DNA from 3 places in the Exiguobacterium sp. SL-10 genome. Region 1 is predicted to be linked to each of the others. Evidence: predicted binding sites of a transcription regulator. Region 1 holds the regulator's gene; each other region holds the start of a gene.
What was found. Region 1 encodes Rex, which represses fermentation and respiration genes when NADH is low (regulators of the CRP and FNR family bind a similar motif). Its sites were predicted from a motif close to TTGTGAAATATTTCACAA; they were not measured.

Region 1 (10,683 bases):
GGTCCGCTTTGGCTCGTCAACGAGAGCGTCGTATTGACCGGTTGACGGGTGAAGCGGAGCGTCACACGTCCGGTGCTACTCGCTTTCGCTGTAGCGAGCACTGTTGAGCCTTTTTTCAATGTGACCGTGCTATTCGGAATCACGTATCCGACCCATAACGATTTCTCATCGTTAATCGAGAGGGTCGACAACGACGTCTTCGGCAAGTTCAATGAGACCTCACGTGATTTCGATCCGACCGATGCTTTGACGCGAACCCGATCCCCCGGTTTGGCCGGAACCGTGTAACGTGTCGTCGATAGGCGTTTAACCGAGACAAGTTTGTCATTTACATAGAAGCGCACTGTCGCCGTGCTCGTCTTTTTGATTGAGAGTGTCGCTTGTGTCTTTGTCATCAACGTGTCCGTTACACTGAGCGTCGGAGTGAACGCTTGGACCGTCTTCGTAAGTTCGTACGTCGCATCCCCGCTCGAACGTGTGACGAGGATGACATCTCCTTCCTTCAATGGGGTATCGAATGTGTACGGCATGACGCGTGTTGTCGCCACATGCGTACCATTTCGATAGATGCGATAGGCCTGATTGGTACTCGATGTGATGTTGATGGATTTGTCATACATTAACGGTGTCCGAGTCCACGAAAACACAGGCGGTTCCACTCTTGTGTCCACGGTTGTGAGTCGGAACGCAGAAGTGGGTGCCTCTTTTAATTTGAAGTAGACTTTGGTTCCAATGTCTATAGGTATCGTACTAAACTCTTTAATCGAAATGAGTCCGTCTTCATCCGCTTGCTCGTTCGAAATCTCGTAGTATTTCCCACTGCGAATCAACACATCCACCGTGGCGTTCGGAGTCGTTTTCAACGTGACACCTGAAGTGACCGTTTTCGTCAGAACCGAGATGCCGTTCGATGATGTGTCCTCAATCTCTTTGACCGTTTGAAGTTCAATCGGATCGGCGTAAACACCTGACCCACTACCGATTTTCACAGTCACACGCGATCCAGGTGTGAACCAACGTGCCGGTTGCCACGCATAGCGTCCCGATTCATCCGATTGGACCGTCGCCGATTGATAGTTCAACAACGAATCCGATGAGTTCGATTGATACAAGTTTTTCGTCACACTGACAAAAACAGGCGTGTTCGGAGCCGTCTTCCCGCTGATCGGGCCTAAGACACCGGTTGGCGGGTCGAGCGTGAGCGGCACATATTTCGATGCCCATAAATCTAACCGTCGCTCAAAATCGCTCCATTTAAAAATCATGTCATACGATTCATTCGTCTGTAGCGTCAGTTTCCCTTGCTCCCAAACGAACGGGTCGTCTTGATAGGCTAAACGTGCCGTCAACTCAGTCGCTGGAATCGGTAAGGCCGTACCATCGACGAGCGTGGCCGTTCCGTTGACGTCATACGGACGACCTACCTCATAGCGAGTCGTCGTTTTCGGCACACTGACCTGCAGTTGCCACGGTGCCTTCCAAAATGACTCGGGCGTGTAGCCTGCTGACCGGTTCTCAGAAAAGACGTACCATGATCCACGTTTTTGGACGAAGACATCATCAATCGGTGCCTCTCGCCACTCATTTGTGGCGACGTTATAACTAACATAGAACGTCGTGTACATTTTCCGAATCGTGAAATAGTAGACGCCGTCATTCCATATGAGGTTTCTTACGCTTGGGGCTTCTTTCTCGATCCATTGTTTCGTTACGAGATCAAAGATGAAAAGTGTATCCGATTCCCCTACTTTTGCTACAATCCACTGATTTGATCCCTTGATTGAGGATGCGCCCCTCACCTGACCCGTATACGATCCGAGTGTTTCAATTGTCTCACCCGTCACCGTCCGCTTCGTCACTTGACCGTCCACGAATGCGAGAACATTTCCATCATCAAGCAGTCCATACGCTTCATACATACTTTCCGCCTGAATCGACCCGAGAATTTTGCCCGAAAGCGATGTCGTGACATACTTCTTGTCATCGGTCCACAATACCGTGTCTGCTGCCAAATTAATATCTACGACCGCATGAAGTCCGCTCCCTGCGTCAATTGGAAAGACCGTCTTTGAACCGGTGTGAGGATTCCAGACCATCCATTCTTGCCAGCCCTCCAAAATGAATCGACCGTCTCCGATTGCGTGAATGTTATGAAGAACAGACACGCGAATCGGTAACGTATATTCCTCACCGGTCTTGATGTGAACAAGCGTCTCCGGATCTCCCGAACGCCACACATACCCACTATCTCCTACGACTTCTCCTGACGGAATACTTTCCGGTTTGGCATAATCCTCTGCTCGGACTTCGACTCCCGGTGCTACCATCATGACGAGCACCACGAGCATGCTCCATAACCATTTCTTCATTACTCTCCTCATTTCTGTTTATGAATGCATAACTTTCAAAAATAATCCATTTTTTGATTTAACCCTCCTAATTTTAAGTCGTTTTCTTAAAATTGAATAGCCCTAAAATCACAAAAAAACACCACGTCGCACGACGTAGTGTTCACTTCTCATTCATCTGTTTCATCAAATCCATCTGTTCTTTCACTTGCGCCTCTTTCTCACGTCGAAGCACACCCCGGTACGTCACGCGTGAGATCGACAAGCTGATCTCGTACAAGAAGAAGAGCGGCAGTGACACCATGAGGTGCGACGTCAAATCCGGCGGCGTGATAAACGCTGCGACGACGAACAAGGCGAAGTAGGCGTACTTCCGGATTTTCGAGAGGAAATACGGCGTCACGACACCGATGCGCGTCAAAAACATCGTCACGACCGGTAACTGGAATAACAGTCCGAATGGGATGGTCAGTTGCAACAAGAATGTGAAGTAGTTCGACGCCCCGATGATTTGTGTCAGACCGAGGTCTTGCCCGAGGTCCGTCGAGATATCGAGGACGAGCGGGAACAACCAATAATAGGCGAACGCCAAACCGAAGAGGAATAAAACCGAAATGATTGGAATGTAAGCAAGCGTCGCTTTCCGCTCGTTCGGATGCAGACCAGGTGCGACAAACGCCCACAGTTGATACAGTAGAAACGGACCAGCCGCGACGAGACCGATGACGAGCGCCAAGTTCAAATAAATCATGAGCGGGTCCGCGACCCCAAAGGCGTTCAACTCGAGTCCTCGTTCGACGAGGTCCGCCTGCAGATAAGCGAGCACGTATTTGACACTCGGCAAAGCGATCAAAAAGAAGGCAAAGACGACAAATGCCGACAGCATCAGTCGTCTCCGCAGCTCTGTCAAGTGGTCGGACAGTGCCCGTTCTTGATCAGGTTGATGGCTCATCGTTTACTGCTCTTTCTTCTCAATTTCTTTCTTGTCTTTCTCGTCATGTTCGTTCATCATACCACTCGTGGCATTTTTGAACTCACGGAGCGTCTGTCCGGCGGCGCGTCCGAATTCAGGCAATTTCTTCGGCCCGAAGATGATGAGCGCGACGATGGCGATAATGAAGATACTTGCTCCCCCAGGAATACCGACGACGAGCAACGATGATAGTAATTCCATTATTGATGGACCCCCTCAGCAGATGGATAGTGTTGCATAAAGTAAATGAGCGACTGGAGTTCGATCGACAAGTCGATATGATGGACGCGGACCGTATCCGGCACAGTAAGCCTGGCCGGCGTGAAGTTCAAGATGCCTTTGATGCCGAAGCGGACCAAGTCATCCGCGACAGGCTGTGCATAGGCAGACGGCACCGTCAAAATGGCGACGTCAATCTTGTTTTGCTTCATGATCTGTTCCATCTCATCGACGTGATGAATCGGGACACCGGACATCGTCGTGCCGACTTTTGTCTCGTCTGCGTCGAACCCGACGACGATATGTGTGTTATTGTTTTTAAGGAAGTTATAGTTGACGAAAGCTGTCCCGAGATGACCAACCCCGACCAAGGCGACGTTCGTAATCTCGTCCTGATTCAGTGTCTTACGGAAAAAGTCTAACAGATACTGTACGTTATAGCCATATCCCTTTTTACCGAGCGCACCGAAGTACGAGAAATCGCGACGGATCGTGGCCGAATCGACCTTGACCGCCTCGCTCAGTTCAGCAGAAGAGACACGCTGTTTTCCTGACGAATGTAGGCTTTGGATAAACCGATAGTATAGTGGCAACCGTTTGGCTGTCGCTTGCGGAATCTTTGGTTCGTTTTGACTCAACGGAAAGAGCCTCCTTTTTACGACGCGTTTCAAACGAATCTAATGTCATACACCTTGATTGTAAACGAATTCACATGACCACTCAATGAATATACCTGAAATGGGGAAGAAATAAAGTATACTAAATAGAGAGAAAGGGGTTTTTTCATTTGATCCTACTGCAAGTCAATAACTTATCGAAATCATTCGGCGTCGAGCCGATTTTAGAGAACGTCAAACTAGAAATTCAAGAAGGCGAACGCGTCGCCCTCGTCGGCCGCAACGGCGCCGGTAAGTCGACACTGCTCAAAGTCATCGCCGGGGAATACAATTACGACTCAGGCGATATCATGAAGCCAAAAGATGTCACCATCGGCTATCTCGCCCAAGACTCAGGGTTAGAGTCGAATGAGACGATGTGGAATGAGATGCTGACCGTCTTCACTGATTTGATCGAACAAGAAAAAACGCTGCGCCGCATGGAACAAGACATGGGTTCGGAGCGCATCTTGAACGACCCGGCCGCTTATGAGCGCCTCCTGTCGTCTTACGATGAAGAACAGCATACGTTTAAAGACCGCGGTGGTTATCAATATGAGGCGACGATCCGCTCCGTCCTTCACGGGATGCGTTTCTATCCGGACGACTTCGAACGCCGCATCGATACGCTCTCCGGCGGACAACGGACACGTCTCGCACTCGCGAAGATGCTGCTCCAAAGTCCTGACCTGCTCATCTTAGATGAGCCGACGAACCATTTGGACATCGAGACGCTCGGTTGGCTCGAGAAGTATTTGAGCGGCTATAAAGGCGCCGTTCTTATCGTCTCCCACGACCGCTACTTCCTCGACCGCGTCGTCTCGGTCGTCTATGAGCTGTCACGCCATCGAAGCCGCCGCTTCGTCGGGAACTATACGAAGTACCTCGAACAGAAAGCCGCCATCTACGAACAAGAGAAGAAGCAGTTCGAGTCGCAACAAGAAGAAATCGCCAAGATGCAGGACTTCATCCAACGCAACATCGCCCGGGCGACGACGACGAAACGGGCGCAGAGTGTCCGCAAGCGTCTCGAGAAAGTCGACCGGATGGAAGCGCCGGACGGTGACGAGCGCAGTGCCGTCCTCTCCTTCTCGATCAAACGCCAAAGCGGGAACGACGTGTTGAGCGGCAGTGACCTCGCCATCGGCTATGAGGAGCCGATTGCCCAACATCTTCGCTTCCAGCTACAGCGCGGCGAATCAGTCGCCCTCGTCGGCCCGAACGGGGTCGGCAAGTCGACGCTCTTGAAAGTATTGACGAAACAACAGCCGGCCCTTACCGGCGACATCCGCTACGGTGCCGGCGTCGAGATCGGCTACTACGACCAGGAGCAACAGAACTTGTCGGATAAAAACCGCGTCATCGACGAAATTTGGAACGACTGGCCGCTCATGCGCGAACAAGAAGTGCGTAACCTGCTTGGACAGTTCCTGTTCAGCGGTGACGACGTCATGAAACGAGTCTATGAACTGTCGGGTGGCGAACGAGCCCGTTTGACGCTCGCCAAACTGAAACTCGAGCAACCGAACTTGCTCATCTTGGATGAGCCGACGAACCACTTGGATCTCGACTCGAAGATGATTCTCGAGAACGCCCTCGTCGACTATCCAGGTACGATCCTGTTCGTGTCGCACGACCGGTACTTCATCGACCGGCTCGCGACGCGCGTCTTAGAGATCACGCCGAGCGGCATCGATGAGTACCTCGGCGACTACTCGTATTACGTCGAGAAAAAGGAAGAGCTCGAAGACCTGGCCCGGCTCGCCCGCGAGGAAACGAAACAAGTCGTCGTCAAAAAACAGCGGGCCGACAAAGAGCAGCAGCGCGAGGAGCGCCGGATGAAACAGCGGATCGAGGAAATCGAACTGACGATCGAGCGGCACGAGGCTCGTCTCGAGGAGATCGAGCAGCTGTTGTGTGAACCGGACGTCTTCAACGACTTCGCCCGGGCGCAAGAACTGTCGACCGAGTCCGACGCGACGAAAGAGTCAATCACGGCGCTGTACGCAGAATGGGAGGAGCTCCATTCATGATGCGATTCCGTGCGATGCGAATCGAATGGATGCACGCCTTCCTGACCGGTCTCGCCTATATCGTGCCGACGGGGACGGAGTACGTATCCGAACTGATTCGGGGCGAACCGACCGTCGTCCCGTCGCTCCTGTTTTATTTCTTACCGGTCGTCATCGGCTTCATCATCCAGACGTGGAGCGGGATTGTCATCAGTTTGTTGAGCGGTCTGCTCATGAGCACGCTGTTTATCCGCCTTGTCGTCTGGCCGGTCGATGTGACCGTTCACAGCTTTTACACCCCAGGCTCGGTATGGGGACACTTCTATCAGTCGACGCTCCTCATGTGGGTGCTCGCCTTGGTCGTCTTTATCGTGAGCTGGGTGAATATGTGGTACAAACAGAACAAACATCATCCGGACATATAAAAACAGGGAAGCCGCTCTCCATTATGGAGATTAGCTTCCCTGTTTTACGTTTAGAAGTAACGCAGCGGTTGGAAACCACGCGTGTGGAAGTCGAGCTTGAGGCCGTCTTCCGTGATGAAGAACACGTACTCGTTTGTATCGACGTCGCGGACGAACACTTTGTAGAACGTGAGCGTCTCTTCGTCGTTCGTCACATACTTCGCCTCATGCGTCGAGATGACTTGGGCGAACAGTTGCTCTTTGTCAAACTCGTTGACGATGTCCTCGAACTTGGCTGCTTCTTCTTCGGTCGCTTCCCGGCCCGGTGCGATCTCGTAATACGCGTCGCTCGCTTTCGGCTGAACGCCGAGGTTACGGTCGACGACGATGACACTCTCGATATCTTGATCGTCTAGGCTCTTATAGCCGTACAACGTCTCGACGAGCGTGTTCTCACCCGTGACTCGACCGATGCCTTCGAGCGAGTCTGCATCGGTCAGTGAGCGAACGCGTGTCTCTTGCGGCACGATTTCTTCTTGATAAGCGATATTATAAGCGCGGATGATCTCCCGTACTTGCAAAAACGTCGCGACGACGAGCAGTACGATGAGACCTCCAATGATTATGCGTTTCATCATCTGTATATTTTCCCCCTAGACTGTCATGCTCTCTTCTAAGGATAACCCAGGAACCGCATTCATCGCTAGTGTATCGCGCTTTCCGCGCACATACGCATGATGCGCCGCGACACCAATCATACCGGCGTTATCTCCGCATAGATCGAGTGGTGGGATGACGAGGCGGATGCCTTCGCGGTCCGTCGCTTCTTGAAGCGCGGCACGGAGTCCACGGTTGGCCGCGACACCACCCGCAACGAGTAGCTGCTTCGCGCCTTTTTCTTTCACGGCACGAATCGCTTTCTCGACGAGCACTTCGACGACACTCGCTTGGAAGCTGGCCGCTAAGTTTTCAGGGATGACCGTCTCCCCGCGCTGTTCAGCGTTATGGACGGCGTTGATGACCGACGACTTGAGCCCGCTGAAGCTGAAGTCGAAACTTCCTGCCTCGAGTCGAACCCGTGGGAATTTATACGTGTCTTCCCCGTCGGCCGCGAGACGGTCGATGGCAGGTCCACCTGGGTAAGGAAGGCTGAGCGTCCGTGCGACTTTGTCATATGCTTCTCCGGCCGCATCGTCACGTGTCTCACCGATGACTTCGAACACACCGTGCTCGGGCATATAGACGAGCTCCGTATGTCCGCCTGAGACGACGAGACAGACGAGTGGGAACTCCATCTTTTCGACGAGTTCGTTCGCATAGATGTGTCCGGCGATGTGATGCACGCCGATGAGTGGTTTACTGTGGGCGAACGCGAGCGCCTTGGCCGCACTGATGCCGACGAGAAGTGCCCCGACGAGACCCGGCCCTTGCGTGACCGCGACGGCATCGACGTCTTGCATCGTCACACCGGCTTCGCTAAGAGCGTCATCGATGACGTACGTGATCCGTTCGACGTGGTGGCGCGAGGCGACCTCGGGCACGACCCCACCGAACCGTTTGTGGCTTTCAATCTGCGACGAGACGACGTTCGATAAGAGCGTCTTACCGTCACGCACGAGCGCGACCGACGTCTCATCACAGCTCGACTCAATCGCGAGGATGAGCGATGTGTCCATCTGTTTCACTTCCTAACTTCGCCCAGTAGATATAGGCGTCTTCATTATTGTCTTGATAATAGCGTTTTCGGCGTCCCGCATTTTCAAAACCAAACTGTTCATACAGCTTTTGGGCACCGATGTTTGAGACACGCACTTCGAGTGTGAGCGCCGCGAGTGACTTTGAACGGGCAAATTCGACGAGTTGCGTCAGGAGCAGATTGCCGATGCCTTGTCCGCGATATTCCGGTAAGACGGCGATGTTCGTGATATGCCCCTCGTCTACGATTTGCCAGACGCCGATGAAACCGACGACGCGTCGTTCATGTACAGCGACGAAGTAAATCGCTTGGTCATTGCGGAGCATCTCGTTCATGAACGCCTCTTTCGTCCAAGGAATGGCGAACGAGGCTTCCTCGACTTTGGTCACTTCATCGACGTCGAGCCAGTTCATGCGACGGATTTGAATGTCAGCCATTGTTCTGTCCCTCGAGCCATTTCGCTTCCGCCTCAGCGAGACGAAGATACTCGGGCTCAAACGCATGGACATCATTCGTGACTTCACCTAAGGCGACGAGATCGCTCGCCCGGCCGTAACTATGCGCGGCCGGCGCTTCTGTATACTCATACGCGGCCAAGACGTCACGGAACGGCTCGACGTCGCCGACGACGACGAACGGTCCTGTGATATTGGCTTCGAGCCAAGCAGTTACCGAGGCGTGACGGTCGGGTGTAACGGCCTCGTTTTGTTGATAGTATCCGATATAAGCGTTCCCTCGGCGGGCGTCGATGAGCGATACGACCGGGAGTTCCGTGTTCGGGGCCGCCGCCATGAGACGGAGCGCCGAGACCCCGACGAGCGGGATTTGAAGCGTGTAGGCGAGCGTCTTCGCCGTCGTCACACCGATACGAATGCCCGTATAAGACCCAGGCCCTGTCGTCACGACGATGCGTTCAAGCTCGTTCGGTGTCCATTTGACAGCGCTCATCAATTGTTCGATCATCGGCATGAGCGTGACGGCATGGTTTTTAGACACCATGACCGTCGCTTCGGCTTGAATCTGTCCGTGTTCGCTCAAAGCGACAGACAGACGTGTCGTCGCCGTATCAATCATGAGTTGCTTCATGCGAGCACCTCTTTCACGAGCGCATCGTACATGTCACCGACGGGCGCGAACGTCAGTTGACGTTCCTCGTCCCCGATTCGCTCGATCGTGATGGCGAGGCGTTCAGTCGGCAACGATGACTCGATCAAGTTCGACCATTCGACGATAGCGACGCCATCCCCGTTAATATATTCTTCGAGTCCGATATCGTCCCCCGTGTCTTCGAGACGATAGACGTCCATATGATAAAGCGGCAAGCGCCCTTGATACTGTTTCATGATCGTGAACGTCGGGCTATTGACATTACGCGTGACACCGAGACCTTTGCCAAAGCCTTGGGTGAACGTCGTCTTACCGGCACCGAGGTCACCGTTCAACGTTATGACCGTCCCGGCTTGGACGAGCGTGGCGATTTTTTCTGCCACCGCCTGCGTCTCGGCCGCAGAATGGGTAATCAATGTATACATGATGTTTCTCCTTTAGTAGTTCTAGCGATACGTACTCATTGTACACTCAATTTTACGCAAAAAAAAACACGAAACGTCATCGTTTCGCTATCTCATTTAAAAAATTGGTTGCGGGGGCTGGATTTGAACCAACGACCTTCGGGTTATGAGCCCGACGAGCTACCAGACTGCTCCACCCCGCGACGACATATGAAATTAAATAAAAATTGGTTGCGGGGGCCGGATTTGAACCGACGACCTTCGGGTTATGAGCCCGACGAGCTACCAGACTGCTCCACCCCGCGATGGTTTGAATTGTTTCGACATCCTCTATAATAAGTGAAGCAGTTATAAAATGCAACCTTTTTCTAAATGTTTTTTGAGAATTGGATTCGGGAACAATTAAGAGAGTGTATTTTACTAGAGAAAAGGAGCGCGACCGTCATGTCGAAATGGGGTAATCGCTTTAAAAAATGGTTCTTTTCCGAACTGGATGCATCCGTCTATTTTCACACCGTACCGTTTCTACCGAACGAGACCGTCCATGGAACGTTACGCGTGTCGAACACCACTTCACATGTCGTGCGGCTGCAGGAGTTGACGCTTAACTTTTTGACGACCTTTAAAGACATCACGCTCGAGGGTAACGAGTTCAACCGCGAGGCCGACCTTCAAGAAGTCCCGATCCCTTTATCGGCCGTGCTCGAACCTGGTGCTGAAGAGCATATCCCGTTCACGTTTGATTTGACGATGTACGCTCCGTCGACAGCGGGCGCCCCATATAGTGTGGAAGCGACCGTCTGGGACACGGACGGCAAACGGGTTTGGTTCGATGTCGTCGAAAATGTTGAAGTTGAACCGCTC
Region 2 (10,683 bases), on a different contig from region 1:
GTCGAGGTTGAAGAAGAATAACGTGATTGTGATGAAGGCAAAAATCGGTACGAGTTTAGCGATTGTCGTGATGATATTGATCATCGACGCTTCGTGGATACCTCGTAAAATCAACGAATGCACGAGCCATAACATAATCGAGGCACCAATGATCGAAGCGATGTTTTGACCGCCTTCAAAGATTGGGAAGAAATAGCCGACCGAACTGAACAAGAGCGTCGCATAAGCGACGTTGCCAAGCCAAGCAGAGAGCCAGTAGCCCCACGCCGAGTTGAACCCGACAAACTGACCGAAGCCGGCCCGGGCGTAACTGTACACCCCACCATCGAGATCCGGACGACGCATCGTCAAATTTTGAAAACTGAGGCCGAGGGCGATAATCCCGATCCCGGTGATGACCCACCCGATCAAAATCGCTCCCGCGTTCGCACCTTGGGCCAAGTCGGCCGCCAAGTTGAAGGCGCCGCCCCCGATCATTGAACCGACGACGAGTGCCGTCAGCGCTCCGAGCCCTAAACGTCGATCTTTCTTCTCTGGTTGTACGCCAGCCGTTCCACTTGAGTCATGCGCTATTTTCGTAGACATTGAACTCATCCCTTTCGTTTAGTACGAACCGGAGGGGAGGCCCCCTCCCGTCCGTCAGCGTTCAAGCCATTCGTTTGTATCGGTGAGCGTCGCGGCCATCACCGCTTTGATCGTGTGCATCCGGTTCTCGGCTTCGTCAAAGACGAAGGAATGGCGGCTCCGGAACACTTCGTCCGTGACTTCCATCTCGGTCAATCCGTACTCCGCATGGATCGCCCGGCCGACTTCAGTCTCCAAGTCGTGGAAGGCCGGCAGACAGTGAAGGAACATGACGTCCGGATTGTTCGTCTTCGTGAGCATGTCCATGTTGACTTGATACGGGTGAAGCAGCTTGATGCGCTCGGCGAACTCGGCCTCTTCGCCCATCGATACCCAGACGTCGGTGTAAATCACGTCGGCGTCGGCGACCGCTTCATCGATGCTTTCGGTCAGTGTGATTGTCGCCCCGGTCTCGGCTGCGACCGAGCGGGCGAAATCGACGATCTCATCCGATGGCCAAAGCGATTTCGGCGCACAGATACGCATATCCATCCCAACTTTGGCCCCACCAATGAGAAGCGTGTTGCCCATATTGTTGCGTCCGTCGCCGACGTAGACGAAGCGGATGCCAGAAAGCTCACCTTTTTGCTCTTTGACGGTCAAGAAGTCAGCCAAGATTTGCGTCGGGTGATACAAATCTGTCAAACCGTTCCATACCGGGACGCCGGCGTCTTTGGCCAGTCCCTCGACCGTCTCGTGGGCGAAGCCGCGGAATTGGATGCCGTCAAACATACGCCCGAGCACGATTGCCGTGTCGCGCACCGATTCTTTTTTGCCGAACTGAATATCCGATTTCCCGAGGTATTCCGGATGCATGCCTAGATCGATGGCCGCCACGGTGAACGCACAACGCGTCCGCGTCGATGGTTTCTCAAACAACAGGGCCACATTCTTCCCTTCACAGATGCGATGCGGGACGCCTTGTTTCTTTTGACGCTTGAAGGCGGCCGATAAATCGATCAAATAGTTCAACTCGTCTCCTGAAAAATCGTTCAATGATAGAAAATGACGGCCTTTCAAATCAAAGTTGTACGTTGTAGACATGCTCGTTTCCTCCTCGTTAAATGTCGTTGCGGATAATCGGACAGCTCATACAGCGTGGACCCCCACGGCCACGCGACAGTTCACTCGACATGATTTCGATCACTTCGACGCCTTCAGAGCGAAGCAGCTCGTTCGAGACGTAGTTGCGATCGTATGTGACGACGACCCCTGGCGCGATGGCGAGTGTATTCGATCCGTCGTTCCATTGCTCGCGGGCCGCTGCGATCGGGTCCCCGCCCCCACATGGGATTAAGACGATCTCATCGAGACCGAGTGCGGTTTTCAACACGTTCAACAGGTCGGTGTGTTGGGTGATGTGAAGTTCACCTTCTGTGTTCAACGTTAATTCAAAAATGTTCATCTTCCCTCCCGGGCCTTGAATGAACGGATGGATGGTGAACTTGTCATGATCGACCATCGTGAAGACCGTATCGAGGTGCATGAAGGCGCGTGACTTCGGAATCTCGATGGCGATGACTTTTTTGAACGTGCCGCCGTTTTTCAACAAGTTGAGGGCAACCCGCTCAATCCCTTGCGCCGTCGTCCGTTCGGAAATCCCGATGGCGACGACTTCTTTCGAGAGGACGAGCTCATCCCCACCTTCCATCGCGAAGCGGTAGTCTCGGTCCGACCAGATGGGAATGTCATGTTTCGCAAACCGTGGGTGATAGCGCATAATATATTGCGTGAACAACGATTCGCGCCGACGGGCCGGCTCTTTCATTCGGTTAATCGATAACCCATTCCCAATGGCCGCCGCCGGGTCACGAGTGAAATATAAGTTCGGCATCGGATCGAGATAGAACGGGTACGTGTCTTCGATCATCTCGTGCAAGTGACGCCGTTTTTCCGGCTTGATCTCGGATTTCCGAATCCCGGCCATGACGGTTTCAATCAATTTTTCATTGTCATAGGCGAGCAAATATTCTTTCAGTGTCTCGTACGAGCCGTTTATATTCGATTTCGACTCCGATAAGATATCGGCGACAAAACGTTCGCGCACTCCTGGTAGCGACAACGTCTCCGCCATCAAATTTTCTAGATAGAGCACTTCCACTCCACGATTTTGGAGCACGCTCGCAAAGTAGTCATGTTCTTTTTGAATGACCGGAAGATGAGGAATGTCGTCAAATAAGAGCCGTTCCAAATATTCCGGGGTCAAATTTTCCAATTCGCGCCCGGGGCGTTTTAATAGTACCGTCCTAAGTTCACCAATTTCTGAATACACGTGGATCGGATGTTTCAGCGTTGTATCCCGTGCGGTTTGTTGATCCGTCATCGATATCATCTCGCTTCCTCCTTGTGATTCGGGTGTGTTTCTACCCTTACATTATCAACTTACCCAATTCCGAGGTGGGCAAGTCCGACGTTTGGCCTGTGGGGGATTCCACAGAAAAGTGTATAGACTGTGCGACACGGTGAATGAACACTCAAGAATGGAACGATCGGTTCTACGAAACCGGGCAGACGTAACGTATACCTTCCGTATAGATTGTGAAAAAATTCTATAACATTTTTTTGATTTTGTTTGAGCCCAACTGAAGTCGTGACATAATATAGACAAATGATATGAAAAGGAAGTGAGTCGATGGCAATCGAACGTACAGAACGCGCCCGTCATGAAGCCCAAGTGACAGCGCTCATCCAAAAAGGGGATCCGGTCGATTTCCGCGACATGTTCCTCACCCTCCATCCGGGTGAACAAGCCGACCTTTTCATCGAGCTCGAACAACCGGACCGCCAGTTCGTTTACGATGCGTTGTCCCCTGAGTCGTTCACCGATCTCTTTGAAAAACTTGAGCTCGATGAGCAAGAACAGTTCATTCAAGAAATGCCCCGTCCGTTCGCCGTGCGCGTGTTGAACGATATGTTCTCAGATAACGCTGCCGACTTGATGAACGAGCTCCCTGACGATTTCATGAACGAACTGTTCGAGTTGATGGACGAGACCGAGGCGACCGAGGTCAAAGATTTGATGCGCTATCCAGACGATACGGCCGGCGCGATCATGACGACCGAATTCATCGTGTTGAAAGCGGATAAGACTATCGGGGCGACGCTTGAAGATTTGCGCGAGCTCGGCCCCGAAGCCGAGACGATTTATTATCTATATGTCATCGATACAGATCGCCGGCTCGTCGGTGTCGTCTCGCTACGTGATTTAATCGTCTCCCCGCTCGATCTTCAAATCGCGGACATCATGGGCCGACGCGTCGTATCAGCCCACGTTCTCGCCGACCAGGAAGATTTGGCCCGAACCGTTCAAAAATATGACTTACTGGCCCTGCCTGTCATCGATAGCGAGGACCATCTACTCGGGATTATCACGGTCGACGACGTCATGGACGTCATCGAGCGGGAGACGACTGAGGACTTTGAGGAACTGTCGGCGACGAAAGGATCGTCTGACATCAACATGGGACCAGTCGAAGCGGCGATGAAGCGCGCGCCATGGATCATCAGTCTCATGTTCCTCGGGATGATCACCGCGTCGACGATCGGAGGCTTCGAGGATACGCTTGAAGCGATCGTCTTGCTCGCCGTCTTCATGCCGCTCGTCATGGGTTCGGCAGGAAACGCCGCCACCCAATCGCTCGTCGTCGCCGTCCGCTCGATTGCACTCGGGACGATCAATCGGAAGAACGTGTTGAAAATGATTCGCCGCGAATTCGGGACGGGCGTCTTGCTCGGCCTCGCCTGTATGGTCGTCATCTTCGGTGTCATCACCGTTTTATATGACAGTGCTTTGATTGGGATGATTGTCGGTCTATCAATCTTTGCGTCGCTCAGCGTGGCAACCATCGTCGGGACACTCGTCCCGCTTCTGATTAATCGATTGAAACTGGATCCAGCCGTCGCGTCGGGTCCGTTCATCACGACAGTCGTCGACAACCTCGGTTTGATTATTTATTTCACGGTCGCGACTTCGTTGCTTCGCTTTTTTTGACACCTGACATCTCAGGTGTCTTTTTTGTTGTGAGGTTTATTACAGTTCTTTTACAAAAGAGAAAACGGGAAATAATCATACTTCGTGAAGGGTAGTTATGAAAAGTACTTATAAATAAGAAGCAGTTGAGGGAGGGAATGTCGTTGACCATTCAACAAGTTGTTTACATATTAATCACTGGGGCCTTATTCATGGGGCTCGTCGCATACGTGTCGTATCGCATGACAAAAGGGAAAGTCGAGAGTGCTGACGATTATTTCTTGGCCGGACGTGGTCTTACTGGTCTGTTCATTGCCGGTTCACTCTTATTGACGAACTTGTCGGCCGAACAATTGATCGGCTTGAACGGACAATCGTTTGCCGGCAATATGTCCGCCATGGCGTGGGAAGTCACGGCTGGCATTGCCGCCATCATCATGGCCCTCTTCTTACTGCCACGTTTTCTCGGAATCGGTATTTCCACGATTCCCGAGTTTTTGAGCCAGCGGTATGACGAGGACGTCCGCCGTTTGACGGTCCTGTTGTTCTTGTTTGGCTATATGTGCGTCACGATCCCATCGATGCTCTATTCCGGCGGTTTAGCCGTCCTGCAACTGTTTGACGTACCAGCCCTGCTCGGGATCAGCTTCGAGCAATCACTCTGGATGGTCATTTGGTTCATCGGGATCATCGGTGCCGTGTATGCTATCTTCGGTGGACTCCGTGCCGTCGCCGTCTCTGACACATTGAACGGAATCGGATTGATTATCATCGGATTCCTCGTCCCGACGCTCGGCTTTATCGCGCTCGGTGACGGCAATCTTGTCGATGGGATGAAGACGATCGCGACCGAGAATCCAGAGAAACTGAACGCCATCGGGTCGTCAAACGACTCCGTCCCGTTCTTATCTATCTTCACCGGAATGATTTTTGCGAACTTATTTTATTGGGCGCTCAACCAGTACGTCATCCAACGGGCGCTCGGGGCGAAGAACTTGGCCGAGGGACAAAAAGGCGTGCTCTTCACCGGCTATTTGAAGCTGCTCGTCCCGATTTTCATGTTGCTTCCGGGGATTATCGCGTTCCATTTGTATGGCACGAACGTCGATAAGGCCGACCTCGCTTATCCGAGCTTGATTGCCGACTTGTTGCCGATGTGGCTCATGGGCTTTTTCCTCGCCGTCTTACTCGGTGCCGTGTTCAGCTCGTTCAACTCGCTATTGAATAGTATCGCTACCTTATTTGTACTCGATATTTACAAGCCGAAGTTTAAACCGGACGCATCAGACAAAGACTTGATTCGGGTCAGCAAATGGTTCGGCACGTTCGTCGCGCTCGTCTCGTTCTTCGTCGCCCCGAACTTGATGTATGCGCCGGACGGTCTTTGGGACTTGATTCGCCGTTTCACCGGCTTCTTCAACATCCCGATTCTTGTTATCGTTTTAATCGGGATGCTCGTGAAGCGCGTGCCACCGATTGCCGCGAAACTCGTCATCGGCTTCCACGTCGTCACGTATTACTTCCTCGTCTGGGGAACTGAGCAGTGGTTCGGCTTCGACCTCGGCATTAACTTCATTCATATTTATGGCATCTTGTTCGTCCTCGAGACGGCCATCATGCTCGTGTTCGCGAAAGTTCGTCCGATGCAACACATCAATCCGATTCACATCGACCTCGGTCGCGTCAAACCTTGGCGCCATGCCATCTCGACGTCAATCATTCTCGTCGCGTCGATGGTGTTCGTCTACTTCGTGTTCTCGCCGATTGGTCTCGCCTACGCAGATGGAATCGTGTCGAGCTGGTTCTGGCCGGCGACACTCGCTTTGGTCGCGACGACGAGCGGGCTCGTCTGGGCGTCTTACCGCTACTGGTTGCCGCGTTATGAGGCATACTTGAACAATCTCAATACGACCGAAACAGAGCTCGAAGAAAAATCGAGTAGTTGATTATCTATCGAAAAAGCACATTTCTCGCTGACATCCATCAGTGGGAAACGTGCTTTTTCGTTTTGTTTCGTTGTTTCTGTCGATACATATCGTGATCGGCTTCCTCATACACTTGAGAGAAATCCGTCAGCTGTTCATGCCATGCCGCTCCGACTGCGGCTGAAATTTGTTTCGTTTCAAGCTTTGATTTGATAGTCGTAGTGAAGGCAACAAATGCCTCCTCGTCTTGATTCTCGGCTAATATGACGAACTCATCGCCTCCGAGACGATACACACTTGTACTCAGTTCGAGCAACTCGAATGCCGTTTCTTGGAGCAACTTGTCACCGGCAGAATGTCCATGGTTGTCATTGATTCGTTTCAAATCGTTCAAGTCGATAACAATTAAACCTATACTGCCATTTGAAAGACAATGAACCGCTTCATTAAACGCTCGACGATTCAAGACGCTAGTCAAACTATCGTGACGACTCTCGTAAGCCAATGTTTCTCGCTCTGTCATGGCAGCATGCACGTTTCGAATCACTCCTTGCACCGCCACGATTTCATCATTCTCGTAAATCGGCGTCGTGTATTCCTCGAACCACAAATAGTGGCCATCGTTCGTTCTCCATCTTTGTAAAATCGCCTTTTCGTAATCGACTTTCCCTAAAACTTTATTGACGAGCAGTTCATAATCTTCCGGATGAACGCGACGAAAACAATCATACGGATCCTCATAATTGGTCGCTACTACTCCTTCTCCTAAATAGAAGTCCAAGGACGGACTAATGTAGCGAAAACGAAATACCGGCTTGACTTCAAAAATATAGATGACGTCCTTGAGTCGATTCCCGAAATGCGTAAACTCTTCATCCATTCCTTTTCGAGATTGACGAATTTTATGTATAGTCAGCATGAAAATCAGACCTAGTAACAAGCCAAATCCAAATTCAAGCATGTTTCTCCGCTCCTTGCTCTTAAACTATTTGTTTATCGTATCATGATGGGAGAATGTCACCTATTCACTTTCAATTATTTAGGTTAATGTTTAACGATAAGGTATATTTTTTTGAACAAGTACACATCTCTTGAGCGTCAATAACCAAGGCTGATATTACGGGAAGCGCGTATGAGTTTAACTTGAAAACGAAGACGTATTTACATGGCACATGATGGGTTACGACCCCGGCGTCGGAATGGATCTCGGTCGTCTGTTCGAACGAATCCGACGGGGCGTTCGACCTCATGACAGCCATTGAAATGAAAGTAGGTGAAGCTTGATGGTCATTCGTCCTTATGAAGAAGTCGATTTTGAACAGATTCAAGCGTTGAATGAAGCGGAAGGTTGGAGTCAACTCGTGCGGCAACATGAATTGACGAAACAGGCATGGCGGCAATCGAACGTCGCCTATGTCGTCGAGTCAGAAGGACATGTGATTGCCTACCTGCGGGGGTTGACCGACACGACCGTGAGCTTGTACGTGTGCGAACTGCTCATCGCTGCCTCGCACCGTCGCCTCGGGATTGGCAAGCGATTGCTGTCACACGCCCATGCGCTCTACCCTGAAACGCGTCTCGAGATGCTCGCGAGCGCCTCGTCACACACGTACTACGAAAAATTGAACTTCCGTCCTTTTTACGGTTATCGGAAGACGATTCACGAATAGGAGGAACACTCATGAAACTAGCCATTGTAACCGGTGCGTCGCGCGGCCTCGGCCGTGCCATCGCCGAAGAACTATTGAACCGGGATTATGAGGTCGTCAACTTTTCACGGACGCAGGCGACCGATGCCACGTTCCGCCACGTCGAGGTCGACTTATCGGATCCGACAAGTACTTTGGCCGCGCTCGAACATATGAAGCCGCTCATCGAGACGGCGACGTCGTTGCTCGTCGTCCAAAATGCGGCGTTGATTGAACCAATTCACCGGGCCGGTCAATTGGATGCTGCGCAGCTTATCGCCCACGTCCAAGCCAACCTGCTCGCCCCGATGCTCTTGACGAACGCAGTGCTCGCATACGACCTGCCCGTCTCACTCATCCATGTGACCTCTGGGGCCGCCAAGCGCCCCATTTCAGGGTGGAGTGCCTATTGTGCGACGAAAGCCGGTCTCGACCATTTCACGGAGACAGTCGCCCTTGAGTTAGACGGGACGGACGACAAAGTCGCCTTGTTCAATCCGGGCGTGATGGACACCGCGATGCAAGCAAGCATCCGGGCCTCGTCAGAAGACGCGTTCCGTGACGTCGAACAGTTACGTTCTTACGTGACGGAGGGCCGGTTGCGTACCCCGGAGACGGTCGCCCGCATCTTGGCGGAACACTTGCTAGACGAGCCGTTCGAGAATGGCAAGACGTATTCGGTGTATGACCTAGACTGATTTTTAACCTGGTATAAAATTCAGCCACCCTTTTTAGACTCAACCACCTACACTAGAGACAGATGAAATGAGAAAGGGTGGCTAAGTCATGAAGACGATTGCAGGAGGATTATTATTTTTCGGCTTGTTCAGTCTCGGATTGTCGTTCACGATGATTGGGGACACGGCGATTGTCGGAGCGATGGTGAGCGGTGTCGCGATCTTATGTAGCGTCGGACTTTGGTTCGGAGCGGCGGAAATGACACGTATCCGCACCTCATTCCTCGACAGCAAAAAAACGTCTTTCCCCGAATGAGGGAAAGACGTTTTTGGATTCATTGATTGTCTTCTTCTTCGTAATCATCATCCGCATATTCCTCGAAATCATACTCTTCGAAGTCAGCTTCATCGATAAAGATGTCGCGGTCATTGACGACGTGAATCGGACCGTTGGCCACATCGATTCGAATCGTCCATGCCCATGGAATGCGCAATCGGCTATAAACGCCTGTCCAGAATTCCATCGATTCTTGCTCGTATCGTTCGAACTCTGCCAGTAACTCTTTAAAGGTTACCCCTGACAACTGAAAGTTTGAGTCTTGGATTCGCTCGAGCGCATTATGTGTCGCCTCGAGTTCCGCCGCACGTACCATCTCTTCGGCCGTTGCCATCTCAAGAATGGTACCATCCGGTGGTAGAATGTCGTATACGTTAAACAATTCGCCTTCTTCTACTTCTTCATCAAACTCATAGTCGTCGTGCCGCATGCTTCATTCCTCCTCACTCTAGTTGAATCTCTTTCATTGTACCATTCCACACCCTGTTAGAACGAAACATTCGTGCATATATTTATTTATGAAGGGTAAAGTGATAGAGTAAAAAATTGCTAATCTAGAAAAGAGGTTCAATCCTATGAAAGATTCATTTCAAGCGCTCGTCCTCGACAAAAAAGATGACGGTCTCCACTCCACAGTGACAGATGTCAAACTCGACGCACTTCCAAAAGAAGAAGACGGTAACGTTCTCATCGAGGTTCATTATTCCGCACTCAATTACAAGGATGCCCTCGGTCTTACCGAGCCCGGAAAAATCGTTAATCAATACCCGTTCATTCCTGGATGTGAATTCGTCGGCAAAGTCGTCGAGTCCGATCACCTCGACTTCAAAACCGGCGACGAAGTCATCGCGACCGGCTTCGGCATCGGTGAACGACATTTCGGCGGTTTCAGTCAAGTTGCACAAGTTCCCGGAAATTGGCTTGTGAAACTGCCTAAAGGTATGAACATGCGAGACGCGATTGCAATCGGAACACCTGGACTGACAGCTATGCTATCAATCGATGCACTCGAGCACGCAGGCGTCCGTCCGGGTGAAGAAGTGCTCGTGACCGGGGCGACTGGCGGCGTAGGCAGTTTTTCGGTTATCTTACTTCGCAAACTCGGGTATCACGTCATTGCATCGACAGGAAAAACAGACTCCCCTTATTTGCATGAACTCGGGGCCGACACAGTCATTCCTCGACATGAGCTGGAAGGACCCATTCGCCCGCTAGCCAGACAACGCTTTGACGCGGCGATTGATTCAATTGGCGGGACCACCCTTGCGAATATTTTGAGTCAAATTCGTTATGAAGGAGCCGTGGCGGCTTGTGGACTTGTTGGCGGCTCCGATCTTCCAACAACTGTTTATCCGTTTATTTTACGAGGAGTCAAATTAATCGGAATCGACTCAGTCATGCAGCCAATCGAACGACGCCTGAAAGCCTGGGAGAGACTGGGTGAATTGCTCGATTCTAACGT
Region 3 (10,683 bases), on a different contig from region 1:
GCAGCCATCGTTGGTCCGGCGTTCAGCGGGATCATGGCGAGCCAGACGACCGTACCCGTCGTCTTCACGTACGTCGCGCTGTACGGGGCAGCGGTCGCGTTCCTCGCATTCGTCTTTTTGCGCCCGTCGACGTTAACAGTTGAAACTTCCCATCGTACAGATGAAGAGCCGTCGCGCCTCGATCGTGACGTCGTGAAGGCGTATATCGGCGCTTTCCTGTTGATGTTCTCACAAGGGGCGCTCGCGTACTTGCTTCCCTTATACGTGCAGTCACTCGGGTATGACTCTCGTCTGAGTGGGACGTTGCTCAGCACGTTCGGCATCATGGCGGTGCTCGTGTTTGTGTTGCCGACGAACCGTTTGTTCGATCAAATCGAACCGGCGAAGCTCGGGGCACTCGGTGTCGGGATTCTCGGGGTGAGTCAACTGTTGATCGGCCGGGCTGAGACGTCGGGTCTTCTGTACGGCGTGCTCGCCTTGTATGGCGTCGGGTTCGCGATTTTATTCCCGGCAATCAATACGATGTTGATTAAAGCGACGAATCAAGCTAATCGGGGCAAGTCGTACGGCTATTTTTATGCCTTCTTCTCGCTCGGAACGGTGACGGGATCGGCTTTTTTAGGCTGGCTCTCCATCTCGGTGACGCAAAAATTTACGGTAACCGGAGGCATCTTGCTCGCCGCTGGCTTGATTCTCGTCGTCATGCAGCAAACGAAAAAACGTGACGTGCCTGTCAGATAGACTGGACGTGTTTCGAAGGTTCAAAATGGTCGATGGGCAATAGGAAATGATAAGATGAAGCTAGCGCTATCATCCAAGGGAGGCAGATTTATGCTCGCACCAATCGAACAGTTGACCATTGAAGAGCTCATTCGTAAACAACGTCGCTTCTTTCGGACGCAAGCGACCAAGCCGCTCGCATTCCGTCTCAGCATGTTGACGTTTTTAAAAGAATCAATCAAGCATCATGAAGCAGAGATTCTTCAAGCGTTGGAGCAGGATTTGAACAAATCAGAACTCGACGCGTTCACGACGGAAATCGGTTTTGTCTATGACGAGATTACACGGACGACGCGTGAGTTGAAGCGTTGGATGCGGCCGAAACGTGTCCGTGGCGCCGCGATCCATCTCGGAACGAAAAGTGAGGTCATGTATGAACCTTATGGCACGGTATTGGTGATCGCTCCGTGGAACTATCCGTTTCAGTTGGCGATCGCGCCGCTCATTGGAGCAATCGCCGCAGGGAACACGGCCGTCGTCAAACCTTCAGAATTGACACCGAACGTCGCCCAAATGATTACAAAAGTGCTCGAACGGGCGTTCACTGACCGCTACGTCGTCAGCGTCGAAGGGGACAAGGACGTTGCGTCCGAGTTGCTTGCCCAGAAGTGGGACCATATCTTTTTCACCGGGTCGACACCGGTCGGTAAAATTGTCATGGAAGCGGCGGCGAAACATTTGACGCCGGTCACGCTTGAACTCGGCGGGAAATCGCCGGCGATCGTCCATGACGATGCCAATATCGAGATTGCTGCGAAACGGATTGCCTGGGGCAAGTGGATGAACGCTGGACAGACGTGTGTCGCTCCGGACTATGTCCTCGTCCATGAATCAAAACGCGAGGCGTTCCTCGAAGCGATTAAACGCGAGGCGTTCACGATGTTCGGGAACGGTGTCGGGACAAAGCGGTTCACACGGATTGTCAATGTGACACACTTCGACCGCCTGACCGGATATTTGACTGAGGGCGACGTGTTCTTCGGAGGCCAGACCGACCGCGATCAATTAAAAATCGCCCCGACCGTTTTGACGGATATCGAAGAAGACGCGAACGTCATGAAGGATGAGATCTTTGGGCCGATTTTACCGGTGCTCACGTATCGTCAACTCGACGACGTGATCGACTTTGTCGGAGCACGTCCACACCCGCTCGCGCTCTATTTGTTCACAGAGACAAAAACGGTCGAGCAGACGGTGATGAAGCACCTCACGTTCGGCGGAGGCTGTGTCAATGATGTCCTCATGCATTTGACCAACCCGAACCTGCCGTTCGGTGGAGTCGGTGAGAGCGGTATGGGCTCGTATCACGGTCGTTACAGCTTCGAGACGTTCAGTCACGCCAAATCGATTTTGCGCAATACGACGAAATTTGATTTACCGGTTCGTTATCCAAACTTTAAAGGGGCCGAGAAATTGATTCGACTCGTCTACCGATGATTGGATTGGACTGCAGGCTTCCTGCAGTCTTTTTTTTGTGAACGAAAACATGAGAAGATTGTTTGAAATGTCACATACTTTTATGAAAATGTCCATTTTCCTCCTGTATAATAAAGCCATAGATCACGCACGAGGCCTGATTAGGCATGAGACCAGTGGAGGGAGCAGACAACATGACTATGAAATGTGGGACGACCCAACCGAACAGCTTCGTTTTTTCAGAAGAGACGAAACAGCTATTATTCGAGATGATGACGTTTCAAGAATATTCGAAAGCAAGTATCGTTTGTTGGGAAGGCGAAAAATGCAGTAAATTCTTTTACTTGAAGAGCGGTACCGTCAAATTCACGAAGCTGACGAAAAAAGGAAGCTCGCTCATCATGTTCATATACGGAGTTGACGATTTCTTTGGAGAGTTCGATATCGATGAGGTGTTCCCAAGCTCATATAGTATCGAGACGACTGAGGACAGTGTCATCGGATGGATTTCGAAACAAGAGATGGACGAGCTCGTTCGTCAAGATGCGCAACTGGCCTCGGAGGTGTTGCGTTGGACGTCGATGATGCGTAAACAGTCCGAGATGAAACTACGTGACTTGTTGCTCTACGGGAAGCCAGGTGCGCTCGCCTCGACGTTGCTTCGCATGGCGGCGATGCACGGCGTGGAGGAGCAGGAGGGGGTCGTCGTCCCGAAACATCCATCTGACGGCGAACTCGGTCAATTGATTGGTGCGCCTCGAGAAACGGTCAATCGAATGATGAACCAGTGGCGTAAAGAAGGTGTGTTGACGACGACTCCGACGTCGATGGTGTTGCATGACATCGATTTCTTAAAAGAACTATGTTATTGCGAAGGCTGTCCCGCAGGCATTTGTCGGCTTTGATGTGCTATTTGTCTATCCGTTTTGTAGAGGATCAGACAAATCGTGTTGTCACAACATAAGAGAAGAAACGGGTGATTGGACCGACCGATATCGGAGCAATCGCCTTTTTTTATGCCTATTTTCTAAATGTGAACTTTATGTGTGAAAACTACGCGAATTTGATGTGATTGTCACTTTTGAAGTGACAAATGTCACATATTAATCCACGTCCCATTTCATACAATGAGAGTGGAAATCAAAGGGAAAGGGGTCCTTCACGTGGAGAAAAACGATGGACAAGAACCGAACTTAAAAGGCACGTTCACATCGGTCATGATTGTCGCTGGCGTCATCATTGCCATGTGGTCGTCGGTCTTTTACTTATTTGTGACACGATAACGAGCAAGGGAGAGAAGCACGATGCATATTCATAAACTTGAGAAGTATTGGTTAGTATTCGGCATTATTCTATTAGGCGTCTTTTTGACAGTGCTCGGCATCTCTGCGTTCGCGGCAGGGAATCAGCCAGCCTCGGACGCTGATTTGATCGACCCGGCAAAAGTGCATCAAACCGCACCGTTCGACAAACCAGGGCTTCATCAGATCGGCGACAACGAGTATGAACTCGTCATGGTCGCTCAAGCGTTCACGTTCACACCGGGCAATGTGGAAATTCCAAAAGGTGCGAAAGTCACGTTTCTCGTCACCTCACCGGACGTCGTCCATGGGTTCCAGTTGACGGGGACTCCGGTCAACATGATGGTCGTACCCGGCCATATCAACTCGCTCACGTATACGTTTGATGAGGCAGGCGAGTTCTTGATTTTATGTAACGAATACTGTGGAACCGGACATCATATGATGTCGACAAAAATTAAGGTGGTGGACTAAATGAATGACGTAGCCTCAAAACTAAAGCAGTGGGAAATGGAGCGCGGCGTCCCGGTACCGAGTATAGGTGCCAAAGAAGCACGCCTCGCATACGCCCACGTCGTCATCTCAGTCCTCGCCGTCTTGATTGGCGGTTTGGCAGGACTCATGCAAACGCTCATCCGGACAGGTGTCATTCCGGAAGTGTTCGGCTATTATCAATTGTTGACCGCACACGGAATCATGCTCGGTCTCGTCTTCACGACGATGTTCATCATCGGTCTTCTTTACGCGCTCCTCGCCAAGTCGTTCGGACGTTTTGAGTCGTTCCCGACCCGGGTCGCCTGGCTCGGATTTTGGATGATCATCGCTGGCGCCGTGCTCGTCACAATCATGGTGCTCGCCAATAAAGCGACTGTATTGTATACGTTCTACGCACCGCTCATGGCAGACCCGATTTTCTATATTGGTCTCGTCTTGTTCGTCGTCGGTACCTGGTTGTCTGCGTTCGCCATGTTCCGGATGTATGCCGACTACAAACGAGAGAATCCGGGCGTTCATCCGCCACTACCAGCGTATATGAGTATCATGACGATGCTCCTATGGGTCATCGCCACGCTCGGTGTCGCCGGAACGATTTTGTTCCAACTGCTCCCGCTCTCGCTCGGTTGGAAAGACACGGTCGGAATCGAGTTGTCACGGACGCTCTTCTGGTACTTTGGTCACCCGCTCGTCTATTTCTGGCTCATGCCGGCTTATATCGTCTGGTATACTGTCGTACCAAAAGTCATCGGCGGGAAGATTTTCTCGGATGCACTCGCGCGGATGGCGTTTCTCTTGTTCCTCTTGTTCTCGTTCCCGGTCGGTTTCCACCACCAGTTGACAGAGCCAGGGATTGATCCGTTTTGGAAGTTCGTTCAAGTCATCTTGACGTTCCTCGTCGTCATTCCGTCGTTCATGACGGCGTTCTCGCTGTTTGCGACGTTCGAGTTGCGCGGTCGCGCACTCGGTGCCCGCGGTCTATTCGGTTGGGTCAAGAAGATGCCGTATGGGGATGTCCGCTTCCTCGCGCCGTTCGTCGGGATGTTGTTCTTCATTCCGGCAGGTGCCGGTGGGATCATCAACGCGTCACACCAATTGAACGCGATGGTCCACAATACACTATGGGTCACGGGCCACTTCCATATCACAGTCGGGACGGCCGTCGCCTTGACGTTCTTCGGTACTGCGTATTGGCTCGTTCCTGTCCTTCGAGGTCGTACACTCACGAAATCGATGAACCGACTCGGATTGATTCAAACGGGAACGTGGGCGTTCGGGATGTCAATCATGTCTTATGCGATGCACATCTCAGGTCTACAAGGTAACCCGCGTCGGACTGGTCCAGCGACATACTTCTCGGACGCACTCACGCGCGAATGGATTCCGTACCATATCGCCATGGCGATCGGTGGGACGATTCTCTTGATTTCGGTCTTCATCTTCGTCTACTCGATGTTCAACTTGTCGTTCCTCGCGCCGAAAGGAGAAGAGGAGTTCCCGCTCGCTGAGACGGAAGAGGCAGCGATGGAGACGCCTCGTTTCTTCGAGAACTGGAAACTTTGGATCACTGTCACGTTCGTCTTGATCGCCTTCGCCTACACGATCCCGATTTGGCACTTGATTGAAAGTGCACCTCCGGGAGCGAAAGGTTGGATGCTTTGGTAAACTGAAGTCAGCCCTAGCGGCTGACTTTTTTTTGTGGGAAGGGGATGAGGAGATGGACACCTTACGGGACACACTTCGCCAAGAATATGCCAAGCATCCACAAGACCGTCCGTTCATCGTGGCCATCGATGGCTTGAGCGGAGCCGGGAAGACGACGCTCGTCGAAAAGTTGCGCGGGACCTCATCGAATGAAGTGGTGCTACATATCGATGACTTCATCGTCGAACGACACCGGCGTTACGAGACGGGACAACCGGAAGCGATGGAATATTATGCGCTCCAATGGGACGTCGATTTGCTCGTGGAGACGCTATTCAAACCGCTTCACGAAGGGCAGACGACGCTGACGTTGCCATATTATGAACGAGACCGGGATGAGGTCATCATGCGAACGGTTGAGATTGCTCCGAACGCGCTCATCCTGATTGAAGGCATCTTTTTACTCCGTGACGAATGGCACACTTATTTCGATTACGTCGTCTATCTCGACTGTCCGCAAGAGGTCCGGTATGAACGTGTCCTGCATCGTGATACGTATATCGGCGACTTGTCGGAGCGTATTTACAAGTATGAGCGCCGATATTGGCCGGGAGAAGCGCATTATCTCAAGACGGTCAATCCGAAAGCCAAAGCCGATCACATCATTCGATCTAGTTGACGCATCCGCATGAGCAGCGGATGCGTTTTTGTTTTGGAAAAAAACGGTTGACTCTGTTAGTGTACTATGGTGATAATACAGTTAGGTAGTGTATTAGTCGCATCATACACTTAGAGAGGTGACCATATGATTATACAATTCAACACGAGAGCTCCCGTCTACATCCAAGTCGTCGACCACTTCAAAAAGAAGATGGTGCTTGGTGAACTGCAGGCGGGCGAAGAGATGCCGTCGCGGCGAGAACTCGCGACCGAACTGAAAATTAACCCGAACACCGTCCAAAAGGCGTTCAAAGAGATGGAGGAACAACAATTGATTACGACCGAACGGAACCGTCCGAGCCGAGTGACGACGGATGAACATGTATTGAAACGCATCCGCACCGAGCTCGTCGATGAGGCGATCGCCGTCTTCGTCGAATCGATTCAAGAACTCGACGTCACGATGGATGAACTCGTCGATAAAATCAAACAGCAATACGGAGAGGGGAATCTCGATGATCGAAGTACTGGGAGTTAAAAAACGTTACCGCAAAAAACAAGTCATCGAAGATGTGTCGTTCACGGCTCAAAAAGGGGAAATCACCTGCCTGATCGGCTTGAATGGGACCGGGAAGTCAACCATTCTCAAAGGCATCATGGGACTGACACCGTTCGATCAGGGGACGGTGCTCGTCGACGGAAAACCGATCGATTTGAATCGCGTCGCGTTCGTACCGGACCACTCGACGTTCCCGATCCATTTCACAATCGAGCAGTGCGAGGCGTTCATGCGCGACTTTTATCCAACGTTCGACCCGAAATTGTTCGCGCGTCTCGTCGACGAGTTCAAGCTGTTCCCGGAAGACAAGTTGAACGAGCTGTCGAAAGGGACGCTCGCCAAAGTGAACTTGGCGCTCGGGATCGCCCAAGACCCGGATTATTTATTGCTCGATGAACCGTTCTCAGGGATTGACGTGTTCTCAAAAGAACAAATCGTCGAGTTGTTCTCGAGTGACTTGATGGAAGACCGTGGCGTCTTGATTACGACGCATGAGATTGACGATATTGAATACTTGGTCGACAAGGCTGTCATGTTGAATCGAGGACGGATCGCTCGGGAGTTCGACGTCGAGGACGTCCGCTTCATTCATGGAAAGTCGATCGTCGATGTCATGAGAGAGGAGTACGGCGCATGAACCTATTGAAATTGATTGGCTGGGAACTCGATCGCGTCAAAAAGATGTACGGGTTGTTGCTAGGGGTATTGATGACGATTCAATTCGGTTGGTTGGCCGTCTTTCTATGGCGGAATACAGTACTGAATGAAGAATACAGACGTGAAGGTCAAAGCTTGTTGGTAGTGTTTCATTCCTATCTCATGAGCACTCCTTACATTTTGTCGATTGGGAGTGGACTCATCGTGATGCTCGTCTTTAGTGGTTGGATTTGGTATCGAGAATTTTGGGGCCGTGGCACGTTCATGATGCGCTTACTGACGTTACCCACGAAACGGATTCAACTGTTCATCTCGAAATTCATCACGGTCATGATGATGATTTTAGGGCTGATTGCCGTGCAATGGTTCGCGCTCGTTATCGAATATCAGATTTTCACAACGTGGTTGGATGGACAGGGGATACGACAACAAGATACGTTCGCAGACATTCGACAACTAGATGTGTTCTCCCTTTTATATCCGACATCATTCGTCAATTTTATCATCCATGTGATGCTTATCGCTTTCGTCGTCTTAACAGTCTTCACGTTCGTATTGGTGGAACGGAGCTTATGGCAACGAACAATCTTTTCTCCGCTCGTGTCCATCGTGCTCATCGGAGGCGTCCTCGCGATTCCATCAACCATCTTTTATATCGTTGAACAATATTTGTTTATGGATGAGCTCGCACTCATCCTCGTTATAGGGTTTCTCTTCAGCGTTGCGACATTGACGATAATTGCGCGACAGTACTTACAAAAAAAAATAAGTGTGTGAGGTGAAGTGACATGAGACGTATACTGAATATCGCAGCTTTAGGCGCAATCATCGTAGCGGGAATCGGTACATATGCCGTCAATGGGGAACAAAACCAGGACGACTGGATGTTACACGTCGATTCGAACGAGGCCGTATGGAAAAATCGCGCGGTACGCCTCTCGGCTACTGATATGGATCGATCGGGTCAAGATGTAGAGGTGTCTATTGATGGGAGTCGATTTGTCAATGGAAGTTATATTGACGAAGTCATGCAATATCGAAGCGATATCGGGGGACAAGACCGCTCGTTCGCTCGTGCTTTAAAGCAACTTAATTATACGCAACAAATTAAAACGGAAGACGGCTATGTGGCTATCGGACAAAAAGACCAAGACACGCTCGTATTATTGCAATCGAAAGACGGGAATATGGTCGAACGGACAGAGTTTCCTAACGTACAGTCGATTGTCGACAGTGGATGGGGCGGAATGTTTGTTTATGACGGTACTGTTCATATCGTGTATAACGAAAACTATGAACTGACGAATCAGCATGTGGCGGTGCTCGACGTAGCGACAACAACGATTGACACGAAAAAAATCGCACGTGATGGTATGCTCATTGAATACGTGATGGGTGAAACGTGGGGATTCGCGTTAGGTGATGGTCAGCGAACGACAATCGGGAAAGACAATCGCTACATCCCGATTCAAGCGACACGCTTAGAGACGGTCGAGGCAGACGATGGTGAAGCGTATTCAGAACATATGTCTTTATCTGGCTTATACGTCTACGACGTCGAAGAAAATCGGGTCGTTTCATTAGATGTTGAGCAAGAAGCAATTGCAACTAGCGTATTCGGGGATACGTATCAGGCCCTTCTCGCCGATGGGACGGAGACGAATATCAACTTAAAAACGTTAACCGAAACGTCACGGACAATCATTCAAGACGAAGTCGGGACAGCAAGTTATTACGATGGGTTGCTTTACCATGTGAGTCCGACAGAAGATGGGGCCAAAGTCGATGTCTATGACGGAGCCGACCTCGTCTCAGAGGCGACCGTGACAGGGAAAGAGGTCAATCCCGACTCATTCCAATACTATGTCTATTAAAAAAGAGGCAGCGCGAGAGCTGCCTCTTTTTACGTGGTCGGTTTCGGGATAATGACCCCTTCTTCTAGATCAAGCAACATGTCGATCAGTTCCGCACAAAACTCGGGGAACTGGTCGAGGAACGCACCCGGACCGACCTCATCGGTGAAGTCGATATACAGGTCCGACACGTTACCGGCCATCTTCGCCGGGAGGGCGAGGAACGCCGACCCGAACCGCCAGCTGCCGCGAATATCGAGCAGCTTGCCGAGCATGATGTCACCGACTTCACGTTTTTCGGGGAGGTTGATGCGATATGTCTCTTTTGTCTCCCAGTCACGTAAACCGTCCTCGGTCACTTCGAAGACCGAACAGCGCGGGACCGCCAAGCCCCGGAGCGCGTGATAGAGGGCGGGAGACATGTCAGCCTTATGGTCCGCCAAGTAGCGTCCGTGCGGCGTCATCCCGTCCTCGTCTGTCTCGAAGAAGACGGCCCAATCGATGAACAAGTCGCGGAACAGCTCCGCGTCTTTCAAATGCCATGTGCCTTCCGAGGCGATTTCTTGTATATAGTTCGTCCATTGCGTGCTGCGCGCGAGCGCGGCTTGCTCGTATAACTTTTTCAGCTCGGCCAGCAATTCGGACTCTTCTACGAGCAAAGGGAATGGAATTACTTTCCGGTCTTTTTTCATCGACGCGGTCCTCGCTTGTTCGCAGGGCGTTTGACGACCGGCGGTTTATCCTCGATGCGCTTCTCGATGACGTCGCCACGATAAATCTCGAGCTCTTTCAATTCGACGCCGAGTTGACGGGCGAACGACTTTAAATGCGTCAAATCTTCATCCGTTACGAGCGAGAGAACAGTCCCTGCCGCGTTCCCGCGCGCCGTCCGGCCCGAGCGGTGAATGAAGTCATCAATCGATTCTGGCAAGTCGAAATGGACGACGTGTGTCACTTCTTCGATATCGAGCCCACGGGCTGCGAGACCTGTCGTGATGAGGAGCGGATAGTCGCCTTTCCGGAACTCACGAAGCGTTTCAACACGTTCGCGCTTCCCTTTCAAGCTGTCGAGCATGCGATAGTTCACTTTCATCTTGTCGAGCTCACCTTTCAACGGTGGCAAGAACGAGCGGTTATTGATGAAGGCGAGCGCTTTGACGTTGTCGACATGCGACAGACGGCGGAGCAACTCGGGTTTGTAGCGGCGTGTCGTCAACATGTAGCCGTACGTGACTTGACTGCTCACGGCCCGCTCGATTTTCACGTGTGCCGGCTCTTTTAAGAACGGGGCAGCCCACGCTTGAAGCGTGTCCGTGAG

Region 2: a site for Rex is predicted at 3,161-3,178, ahead of arcA (arginine deiminase). Genes of this name have one in related genera too.
Region 3: a site for Rex is predicted at 3,281-3,298, ahead of EVJ33_RS12780 (cytochrome c oxidase subunit 2A). Genes of this name have one in related genera too.

What each region holds. Positions count from the first base shown of each region.
Region 1 covers NZ_SJUP01000008.1:3,814-14,496, reverse strand. Annotated here, with positions in the region: gene EVJ33_RS10020 (hypothetical protein) at 1-2,369, opposite strand, end outside; gene tatC (twin-arginine translocase subunit TatC) at 2,512-3,300, opposite strand; gene EVJ33_RS10010 (twin-arginine translocase TatA/TatE family subunit) at 3,304-3,522, opposite strand; gene EVJ33_RS10005 (redox-sensing transcriptional repressor Rex) at 3,522-4,178, opposite strand; gene EVJ33_RS10000 (ABC-F family ATP-binding cassette domain-containing protein) at 4,328-6,229, shown strand; gene EVJ33_RS09995 (hypothetical protein) at 6,226-6,633, shown strand; gene EVJ33_RS09990 (hypothetical protein) at 6,684-7,250, opposite strand; gene tsaD (tRNA (adenosine(37)-N6)-threonylcarbamoyltransferase complex transferase subunit TsaD) at 7,266-8,288, opposite strand; gene rimI (ribosomal protein S18-alanine N-acetyltransferase) at 8,260-8,745, opposite strand; gene tsaB (tRNA (adenosine(37)-N6)-threonylcarbamoyltransferase complex dimerization subunit type 1 TsaB) at 8,738-9,394, opposite strand; gene tsaE (tRNA (adenosine(37)-N6)-threonylcarbamoyltransferase complex ATPase subunit type 1 TsaE) at 9,391-9,840, opposite strand; tRNA gene EVJ33_RS09965 (tRNA-Met) at 9,946-10,022, opposite strand; tRNA gene EVJ33_RS09960 (tRNA-Met) at 10,048-10,124, opposite strand; gene EVJ33_RS09955 (sporulation protein) at 10,264-10,683, shown strand, end outside.
Region 2 covers NZ_SJUP01000005.1:100,039-110,721, forward strand. Annotated here, with positions in the region: gene arcD (arginine-ornithine antiporter) at 1-585, opposite strand, end outside; gene argF (ornithine carbamoyltransferase) at 640-1,668, opposite strand; gene arcA (arginine deiminase) at 1,685-2,914, opposite strand; gene mgtE (magnesium transporter) at 3,257-4,615, shown strand; gene EVJ33_RS07590 (solute:sodium symporter family transporter) at 4,753-6,540, shown strand; gene EVJ33_RS07595 (GGDEF domain-containing protein) at 6,578-7,480, opposite strand; gene EVJ33_RS07600 (GNAT family N-acetyltransferase) at 7,803-8,189, shown strand; gene EVJ33_RS07605 (SDR family NAD(P)-dependent oxidoreductase) at 8,201-8,905, shown strand; gene EVJ33_RS07610 (hypothetical protein) at 8,994-9,200, shown strand; gene EVJ33_RS07615 (hypothetical protein) at 9,220-9,651, opposite strand; gene EVJ33_RS07620 (MDR family oxidoreductase) at 9,797-10,683, shown strand, end outside.
Region 3 covers NZ_SJUP01000013.1:20,297-30,979, forward strand. Annotated here, with positions in the region: gene EVJ33_RS12765 (MFS transporter) at 1-741, shown strand, start outside; gene EVJ33_RS12770 (aldehyde dehydrogenase) at 832-2,217, shown strand; gene EVJ33_RS12775 (Crp/Fnr family transcriptional regulator) at 2,391-3,101, shown strand; gene EVJ33_RS12780 (cytochrome c oxidase subunit 2A) at 3,360-3,479, shown strand; gene EVJ33_RS12785 (cytochrome c oxidase subunit II) at 3,501-3,971, shown strand; gene EVJ33_RS12790 (b(o/a)3-type cytochrome-c oxidase subunit 1) at 3,972-5,657, shown strand; gene EVJ33_RS12795 (kinase) at 5,710-6,315, shown strand; gene EVJ33_RS12800 (GntR family transcriptional regulator) at 6,442-6,834, shown strand; gene EVJ33_RS12805 (ABC transporter ATP-binding protein) at 6,812-7,492, shown strand; gene EVJ33_RS12810 (hypothetical protein) at 7,489-8,289, shown strand; gene EVJ33_RS12815 (hypothetical protein) at 8,301-9,386, shown strand; gene EVJ33_RS12820 (hypothetical protein) at 9,416-10,057, opposite strand; gene EVJ33_RS12825 (DEAD/DEAH box helicase) at 10,054-10,683, opposite strand, start outside.